DNA from 2 places in the Brevundimonas balnearis genome. Region 2 is predicted to be linked to the other one. Evidence: predicted binding sites of a transcription regulator. Region 2 holds the regulator's gene; the other holds the start of a gene.
The links. Region 2 encodes LexA, which represses DNA repair genes until DNA is damaged. Its sites were predicted from a motif close to ATGTTCNCNANNTGTTCT; they were not measured.

Region 1 (4,273 bases), on a different contig from region 2:
CCCTGGGCTGGGCGGTGATCGAGGCCATGCTCAACCTCGAGACCTGGTTCCGCCGCGACCGGAGCGCCTACCAGACCCTCGAGGCCGAGCTGCTGCCGGCGCTGGCCCGCGCGCGCGGGGGCGGGCGTCGTCTCCGCCTGCTGTCGGCGGGCTGCGCCACCGGACAGGAAGCCTATTCCCTCGCCATCGCCTGCGCCGAAGCCGGCGTGGCCGCCGAGATCGTCGGCGTCGACCTGTCCCATGCCGCCATCGAGCGCGCCCGGGCGGGGGCCTATTCGCCCTTCGAGATCCAGCGCGGGCTCAGCGCCCGGCTCATGCTGACCTATTTCGACAAGGCCGGGGAGCTTTGGCGGGCGACCCGACGTCTTCGCGACGACATCCGCTTCGAGCGGGAGAACCTGCTGGACGCCGGGGCTCCGGGCGGCGGATTCGACATTGTCCTGTGCCGTCACGTGCTGTCGGACATGGAGCCCGGGCGCCGGACCCAGCTGCTGGACCGCCTGGACGCCGAGCTGGCGGAGGACGGCTGCCTGTTCCTCGCGCCGAACGAGCGCGTGGAGAGCGACACGGTCGCCTTCCGCGCCGTCGCCGGCCGCCGCGGCCTCTACGTCAAGGGCACGTCCAGCGCCCGTCGCGCCGCCTGATCGACGTCAGCCTCCGGGCTCGATAACCTCCGCGGGCGCGACGGAGGGGACCATGACGCGGATCATCTATCTGGCGGCCACGCTGATCGTGGCGACGGCCCTCGCGGTGCTGGCGTCCCAGGCGCCGCGCCCCCTGGGGACCGACGCGCCCGCCGACCGCTTCTCGGCGGAGCGCGCCATGATCGACATCCGCGAGATCGGCCGGCGTCCGCACCCCGTCGGCAGCGCCGAGCACGCGCGGGTCAGGGCCTATCTTCTCGGCCGGATGGAGAGCCTGGGCCTGTCGCCGACGGTCCAGACCGGCCTGATGAGTCCGGACTCCTCCCGACGGCTCGAGCGATGGAGCGCGGGACGGATCGCCGGCCACAGCCGCGTCGACAATCTGGTCGGCGTGCTGCCGGGGCAGGACAGCGCCCTTCCGGCGGTCATGCTGATGGCGCATTACGACAGCGCCTGGGACTCGCCGGGCGCGGCCGACGACTCGAGCGGCGTCGCGGCCATCCTCGAGGCGGTGCGGGCGCTGCGGAACGACGAGACGCGCCGCCGGGATCTGGTCGTGCTCCTGACCGACGCGGAGGAGCTGGGCCTGGACGGCGCCCGCGCCTTCTTCAGCGAACATCCGCTGCGCGACCGGATCGGCCTGATCGTGAACCTCGAGGCGCGCGGCGGCGGCGGCCGGGCCATGATGTTCGAGACCGGCCCCGGCAACGCCGAGACCGTGGCCCTGTTCGCCCGTGCGGCCCGGGACGTGAGGGGCGGCGTGACGTCCAACTCGCTGGCCACCCTGGTCTACGAGAACATGCCCAACGGCACCGACTACACCGTGCCCAAGGCGCGCGGGATCGCCGGACTGAACCTCGCCTTCATCGGACGGCCGTCGCAGTATCACTCGCCCACATCGACGCCCGAGGCGCTGGACGTCGGCAGCGTGCAGCACATCGGCGACCAGACCTTGGCGATCGCCCGGGAGGCCCTGGCGGCGCCGCGGCTGCCCGAGGCGACCCGGGACGTCGCCTTCGCCGACCTGCTCGGCTGGGGGCCGGTCGCCCTTCCGGCCTGGTCGGGCTGGGCGATCCTGCTCGCCGCCGCCGGGTCGCTGGGCGGCGCGGCCTGGCTTTGGCGACGCGAGGCGGGCTGGGGCGACATCGGACGCGGGGCTCTGGACGCGCTGTTCGCGCTCCTGGCCGCCTTCACCTTCGCCTACGCCGTGCGGGGCCTCGCCGGACCGATGGGCGACCGCTACGGCGCGGGCCCGGAGCTTTACTACACCATGCTGCGACGGCTTCCGTGGATCGAGGCGGGGCTGGCGCTGGCTCTGCTGGGCCTTCTGATCGCGCTGCTCGCCGGACGGGCGCGCATACGTCCGGTCTGGTGGGCGGGCGGCCTGGCGCTGTCGGCGGCCGTGGCCGTGCTGGCCGGAGGGCTGAACCTCGTCGTCCTCATCGTCGCGGGGCTCGCGGCGGCGCTGGCCTTCGCCCCGGCCGCCCGACCCGAAGCCCCCTACGGCGCGGCGATCGGCTGGTCGGCGGCGGTCCTCGGGATCGGCCTGCTGATCCAGATCCTGGCGCCGACCGCGGCCGTGCTGTTCCTCTGGCCCGGGCTGGTCTTCGCCGTCGGGCTGGTCGTCGCGGCGGGGCTTGCCCGTCGGCTGCAGGAGGGACGCGCCCTGCTTCCCTCCGCGATCCTGGCCGTCCCGGTCGTCGCCTGGCTGCTGTACCAGGCGCATCCGGTGATCCTGGGCGTCGGCATGGATCTCCCCGGCGTGACGGCCGTCTTCGTCCTGCTGGTCGGGGCCGGCCTGCGGCTGTTCACCCCCGGCGGGCGTCTGGCGCGTCCGGCCCTTGTCGTGGCGGCGCTGCTGGCGTTGACGGGCGCGGGCGTCGCCCTCTCGGCCCGGGTCGCCGAACCCCCGCCGGCGGCCCGGCCCGGCGGCCCGACCTAGACCGAAATCGGTCCAGTTGGGCGCACGGCCAAAGGGCTCAGATTTCGGTCCAACCCGAGTGGACGCCTGCGTCAGACCCGGTCGCAGGCCGGACGAGCGCGCCCGAGCCCAGAAAGAGAACATCTTGTGAACCGGAACAAACCGTGCACATACTCGTCTCACCTCACGGGGGCGGGTCCATGGCGGGTCTCTCCCGAGCCTTTCGGGGAATCATGGCAAGGGAGACGAAATCCATGGCGCAGGCGGCATTGAAACTGGTGGGCAAGGACGACGGCGACAAGCAACGGGCGCTCGAGGCGGCGATCGCGCAGATCGATCGCGCCTTCGGCAAGGGCTCGGTGATGAAGCTCGGCAAGGGCGGGGTGGTGAACGAGATCGAGGCGGTTTCCACCGGCTCGCTCGGGCTCGACATGGCGCTCGGGATCGGCGGCCTGCCCAAGGGCCGGGTGATCGAGATCTTCGGTCCCGAGAGCTCGGGCAAGACGACGCTGGCGCTGCACACGGTGGCCGAGGTTCAGAAGGCCGGCGGGGTGGCCGCCTTCGTCGACGCAGAGCACGCGCTGGACCCGGTCTACGCCCAGAAGCTGGGGGTGAACCTCGACGACCTGCTGGTGTCCCAGCCGGACGCCGGCGAGCAGGCGCTGGAGATCACCGACACCCTGGTGCGCTCGGGCGCGGTGGACATCGTGGTGGTCGATTCCGTCGCCGCCCTGACCCCCCGCGCCGAGATCGAGGGCGAGATGGGCGACAGCCTGCCCGGCCTTCAGGCGCGCCTGATGAGCCAGGCGCTGCGCAAGCTGACGGCCTCCATCTCCAAGTCGAAGTGCATCGTCATCTTCATCAACCAGATCCGCATGAAGATCGGCGTCATGTACGGCTCGCCGGAGACGACCACCGGCGGCAACGCGCTGAAGTTCTACGCCTCGGTGCGCCTCGACATCCGCCGCACCGGCGCGATCAAGAACCGCGACGAGGTGGTGGGCAACACGACCCGGGTGAAGGTGGTCAAGAACAAGGTCGCGCCGCCGTTCCGGGAGGTGATCTTCGACATCATGTACGGCGAGGGCATCTCCAAGCTCGGCGAGATCATCGACCTCGGCGTCAAGGCCAACGTCATCGAGAAGTCCGGCAGCTGGTTCTCCTATGACAGCCAGCGCATCGGCCAGGGCCGCGAGAACGTGCGCGAGTTCCTGAAGGCCAACCCGGACGTGGCCGCCGCCATCGAGAAGGCGGTGCGCGGCTCCACCGCCAAGATCGCCGACGAGCTCCTGGGCACGCCCGAGCCCGACGAGGGGCAGGACCTCGAGGGCTGATCCGTCTGACCGGCGGGCCGACGCCCGCCGTCCCTTCCCTCCGGTCGGGTCCGGCGCGACCCGCCATCCGACCCCGCCCGGTCCGGACCGGAGGCGGCCGCCCGACTCTCCCCGGAGTCGGGCGGCTTTTTTCGTGAGCCCTACATCAGGCCCAGCTGCTTGAAGCTGGCCACGCCCTGGCGGCCGACGATCAGGTGATCGTGCACCGTGATCGACAGGGCCCGCGCCGCCTCGATCACCTGTTTGGTCATGTCGATGTCGGCACGGCTCGGCGTCGGATCGCCCGACGGATGGTTGTGCACGATGATCAGATTCTTGGCCGACACCTCCAGTGCGCGGCGCACCACTTCGCGGGGATAGACCGGGGCGTGATC
Region 2 (4,273 bases):
GCAGCGACCGGGTCGCCGCGCCGGTCGCCCCCGCGATGGGCGAGCCGGTCTGGATCGAGGGCTGGGTCGTCGACGTCGACAGTCCGGGCGCCAGCGGCGCGGCGCGGGTGGTGCTGGCCCCGGTCCGCATCGACGGCCTCGCGCCGGAGGCGACGCCGGTCCGGGTGCGCGCCACCGTGCGGGGCGCGCCGCCCGCGCCGGGTCAGGCGGTCGGCATGCTGGCCCTGCTGAACCCGTCGCCCAGCCCGGCCAGCCCCGGCGCCTACGACTTCGGCCGCGTCGCCTGGTTCCAGAGCCTGGGCGGGGTCGCGTTCGGCCTGTCGGCCCCGCGCGGGATCCAGGCGGCTCCGCCGCCGTGGCGGCTGCGGCTGACGATGGCGGTCAACGGCGTGCGCCACGATCTGGCCCGCCGCATCGTCGAGCGTGTGGGCCAGCCCTCAGGCGGGGTCGCGGCCGCCATGGTCACGGGCCAGGAGGCGTGGCTCGATCCGGACCAGGTCGAGGCCATGCGCGCGTCCGGTCTGGCGCACATCCTGTCGATCTCCGGCCTGCACATGGCGGTGGTGGGCGGGTTCAGCTTCTTCCTGGCGCGGCTGATCATCGCCGCCTGGCCGTGGCTGGCGCTCAGGATCAACGGCAAGAAGGCCGCCGCCGTCGTCGGCCTGATCGCGGTCGGGGCCTATCTGGTCATCTCCGGGGCGCCGCCGCCGGCCGAGCGGGCCGCGATCACCGCCTCGATCGCCTTCATCGCCATCCTGGCCGACCGTCAGGCGATCAGCATGCATGCGCTGGCGGTCGCCGCCGTCGCCGTGCTGATCCTGCAGCCGGAGGCCATCGTCACGCCGGGCTTTCAGATGTCGTTCGCCGCCACCGCCGCCCTGGTCGCGCTGGCCGAGGCCTGGCCGCGCCAGCCGAGGGAGATCTCCGCGCCGCTGGTCATCGTCGTGGTCCAGCGGGCCGGCGTCTGGCTGGTCATCGCCGTCCTGGCCAGTCTCGTGGCCGGCGCCGCCACCGGCCCCTTCGCCATGCAGCACTTCAACCGCACGGCCATGTTCGGGCTGCTGGCGAACCTCATCGTGGCCCCCCTGTCGGACTTCCTCATCATGCCGATGCTGGCGCTCGGGGCGGTGTTCGAGCCGTTGGGCCTGGGCGCGCCGTTCCTGTGGGCCGCGGGGCAGGGGATCAGCGCCATGCTGGCGGTGGGCGGCTGGATCGCGGCCCTGCCCGGCGCGGTGGTGACGATCCCGAGCGCCCCGACCGCCGCCCTGCCGGTCGCCTTCCTCGGCGTGCTGTTCCTGTGCCTGTGGCGCGGGCCCCTGCGATGGGCGGGCTTGCCCTTCGCCTGCGCGGTGCTGTTGTGGCCCCGGATGGAGCCGCCGGACCTGTGGATCGGCGACGGCGGGGCCAATGCGGCGATCGTCCGGGACGGGGTCGCCGAGGTGGTGCGCGGATCGGCCGGCGCCTTCGCGGTGGAGGTCTGGAGCCGCCGGCGCGGCCTGGTCGCCGAGCCGCGCCCGGCTGAGGCCTGGTCTTGCGACCGCACCAGCTGCCTGCCGGTGGCGGGCGGTCCGCTGGCGGTCTCCTGGGGCCGCAGGGCGCCGAGCCCGGAGCGGGTCGCCGCCCTGTGCGCCTCGGCCGAGGTCGTGACCGTCAGGGCCGAGCTCCCGACCCTGCCCCCCGAGTGCGCGAGCCGGCTGGTGCTGGACGCCGTGGACTTCGCCGCGAACGGCTCGGTCGAGCTGTGGCGGAGCGACGACGGCTGGCGCGCGATCTGGGCCCGCGACGTACGCGGCGAGCGCCCCTGGAGCCGCTTCGGGGGTTAGTGATACCGGCGGATCAGGCCGACCAGCTTGCCCTGCACCTCGACCTGGTCCGGGCCGAAGATGCGGGTCTCATAGGCGCGGTTGGCGGGCTCCAGCGCGATCGACTGGCCCTTCTTGCGCAGGCGCTTCAGCGTCGCCTCCTCGCCCTCGACCAGGGCGACGACGATCTCGCCCGAGGACGCCGTGTCCGCCTTCTTGATGACTACCAGGTCGCCGTCGAGGATGCCGGCCTCGATCATCGAATCGCCCTCGATCTCAAGCACATAGTGCTCGCCCGCGCCCAGCATGGCCTCGGGCACCGGCAGGCGGTCGCGCTCATGCTGGATGGCCGCGATGGGGGTGCCGGCGGCGATCTTGCCCAACACCGGCAGGTCGCGGGTGTCGTTGGCGGCCTCGACCGAGGCGGCGGCGACGCGGCCGCCCTGGATCACGTCGGGCCGGAAGCCCGCGACCCCGCGCGGCGCGCCGGCCGTCGCCTGATCCGGCAGCTTCAGCACCTCCAGCGCCCTAGCCCGATGCGCCAGCCGGCGGATGAAGCCCCGCTCCTCCAGCGCCGTGATCAGCCGGTGGATGCCCGACTTGGACGCCAGGTCCAGCGCCTCCTTCATCTCGTCGAAGGACGGCGACACGCCCGTCTCCTTGATACGTTCGTGAATGAACATCAGGAGCTCGTGCTGCTTCTTCGTGAGCATCGGGCGAAGACCTTCCAGAACAAGGCGTGAACCGCTGTGGATGTTCTGTAAGTGTTCTTCCTTAATGTCAACCTAACGACAACAGGGTCCTCGTGGCCGCCGTCACGTCGGCCTGGCGCATCAGGCTTTCGCCCACCAGGATCGCGCTCGCCCCGGTGCGGGCGACCTCGGCCACGTCGTCCGGCGTGAAGATTCCGCTCTCGGCCACCAGCAGGGCGTCGGCGGGCGCCGTCGCCGCCAGTCGCCCGGTCGTCGCCAGGTCCACCTCGAAGGTCCTCAGCGAGCGGTTGTTCACCCCCACCAGATCGCCGCCGAGCGCCACCGCGCGCGCCATCTCCGATTCGTCGTGTGTCTCGATCAGGGCGTCCATGCCGAATCGCCGGGCTTCGCTCAGCAGCTCGCCCGCCAAAGCGTCGTCGATCATGGCGAGGATGATCAGGATGCAGTCGGCGCCCAGCGCGCGGCTCTCGGCCACCTGCCAGGGATCGACCAGGAAGTCCTTCCTCAGGCAGGGCAGGGCGGTCGCCGCCCGCGCCTGACCCAGATAGGCGTCGTCGCCCATGAAGCTCGGCCCGTCGGTCAGCACCGACAGGCAGGCGGCGCCCCCGGCCTCGTAAGCGCGCGCAAGCGCCGGCGGATCGAAGTTCGCGCGGATCAGGCCCTTGGACGGGCTGGCCTTCTTGATCTCGGCGATCAGGGCCGGGCCGCCGGGGGTCGCGCGCTCGGCCAGGGCCCGGCGAAAGCCGCGCGGGGCGTCGGCCGCCCTGGCGCGCGCCTCGATCTCGGCTTGTGACGTCGCGGCCTTCCGCGCCGCCACGTCCTCGCGCTTGTAGGCGGCGATCCTCGCCAGAACGTCGGTCATGCCTCGGGCGCCTCGACGATGCGGTGGCTGGCGGCGACCAGCCCGTCCAGCGCCCGGGCGGCGCGGCCGTCGTCGATGGCGGCGGCGGCCATCCGCACCCCCTCCACCGCATCGGCGGCCAGATCGGCGACGGTCAGGGCCGCGGCGGCGTTCATCAGGACGATGTCGCGGTAGGCGCCGGGCTCGCCCGCCAGAAGCCGCCGCAGGGCGTCCGCGTTCACTTCCGCGTCGCCGCCGCGCAGGTCCTCGACGCGCGCCGGCGTCAGCCCCAGCGCCTCGGGCGTCAGGGTGAACCGGCGGACCGTCCCGTCCTCCCACGCCGCGACCTCGCTCGGCCCCGTGGTGGTCAGCTCGTCCAGCCCCTGGCCATGCACCACCCAGGCGCGCCTGGCCCCCAGCCGCCCGAGCACCTCCGCCAGGGGTTCGAGCAGGCGCGGGTCATAGACTCCCATCAGCTGGCGCGTCGCGCCCGCCGGATTGGTCAGCGGGCCGAGCAGGTTGAACACCGTCCGGAACCCCAGCTCCGCCCGGATCGGCGTCACATGGCGCATCGCCCCGTGGTGCGACGGCGCGAACAGGAAGGCGATCCCCGCTTCGGTCAGCGCCGCCATCTCCTGCTCCGGCGTCGCCTGCAGGTTGACCCCCAGCGCGGCCAGGACGTCGGACGATCCGGACTTCGAGCTCAGCGCCCGGTTGCCGTGCTTGGCCACCTTGGCGCCCGCCCCCGCCGCCACGATCGCGGCGGCGGTGGAGATGTTGAAGGTGTGGGCCCCGTCGCCGCCGGTGCCGCAGGTGTCGATCACCTCGAACGGCGGCTGGATGCGGCTGGCGGCGGCGCGCATGGCCTCGGCGAAGGCGGCGATCTCCTCCACCGTCTCGCCGCGCACCCGCATGGC

Region 1: the regulator LexA is predicted to act here: its motif matches at 2,703-2,720, upstream of recA (recombinase RecA).

What each region holds. Positions count from the first base shown of each region.
Region 1 covers NZ_JBHLSW010000007.1:104,692-108,964, forward strand. The annotation lists gene ACFFGE_RS10285 (CheR family methyltransferase) at 1-644, shown strand, start outside; gene ACFFGE_RS10290 (M20/M25/M40 family metallo-hydrolase) at 697-2,586, shown strand; gene recA (recombinase RecA) at 2,820-3,899, shown strand; gene radC (RadC family protein) at 4,040-4,273, opposite strand, start outside.
Region 2 covers NZ_JBHLSW010000003.1:382,764-387,036, reverse strand. The annotation lists gene ACFFGE_RS03015 (ComEC/Rec2 family competence protein) at 1-1,823, shown strand, start outside; gene lexA (transcriptional repressor LexA) at 1,820-2,515, opposite strand; gene trpC (indole-3-glycerol phosphate synthase TrpC) at 2,583-3,377, opposite strand; gene trpD (anthranilate phosphoribosyltransferase) at 3,374-4,273, opposite strand, start outside.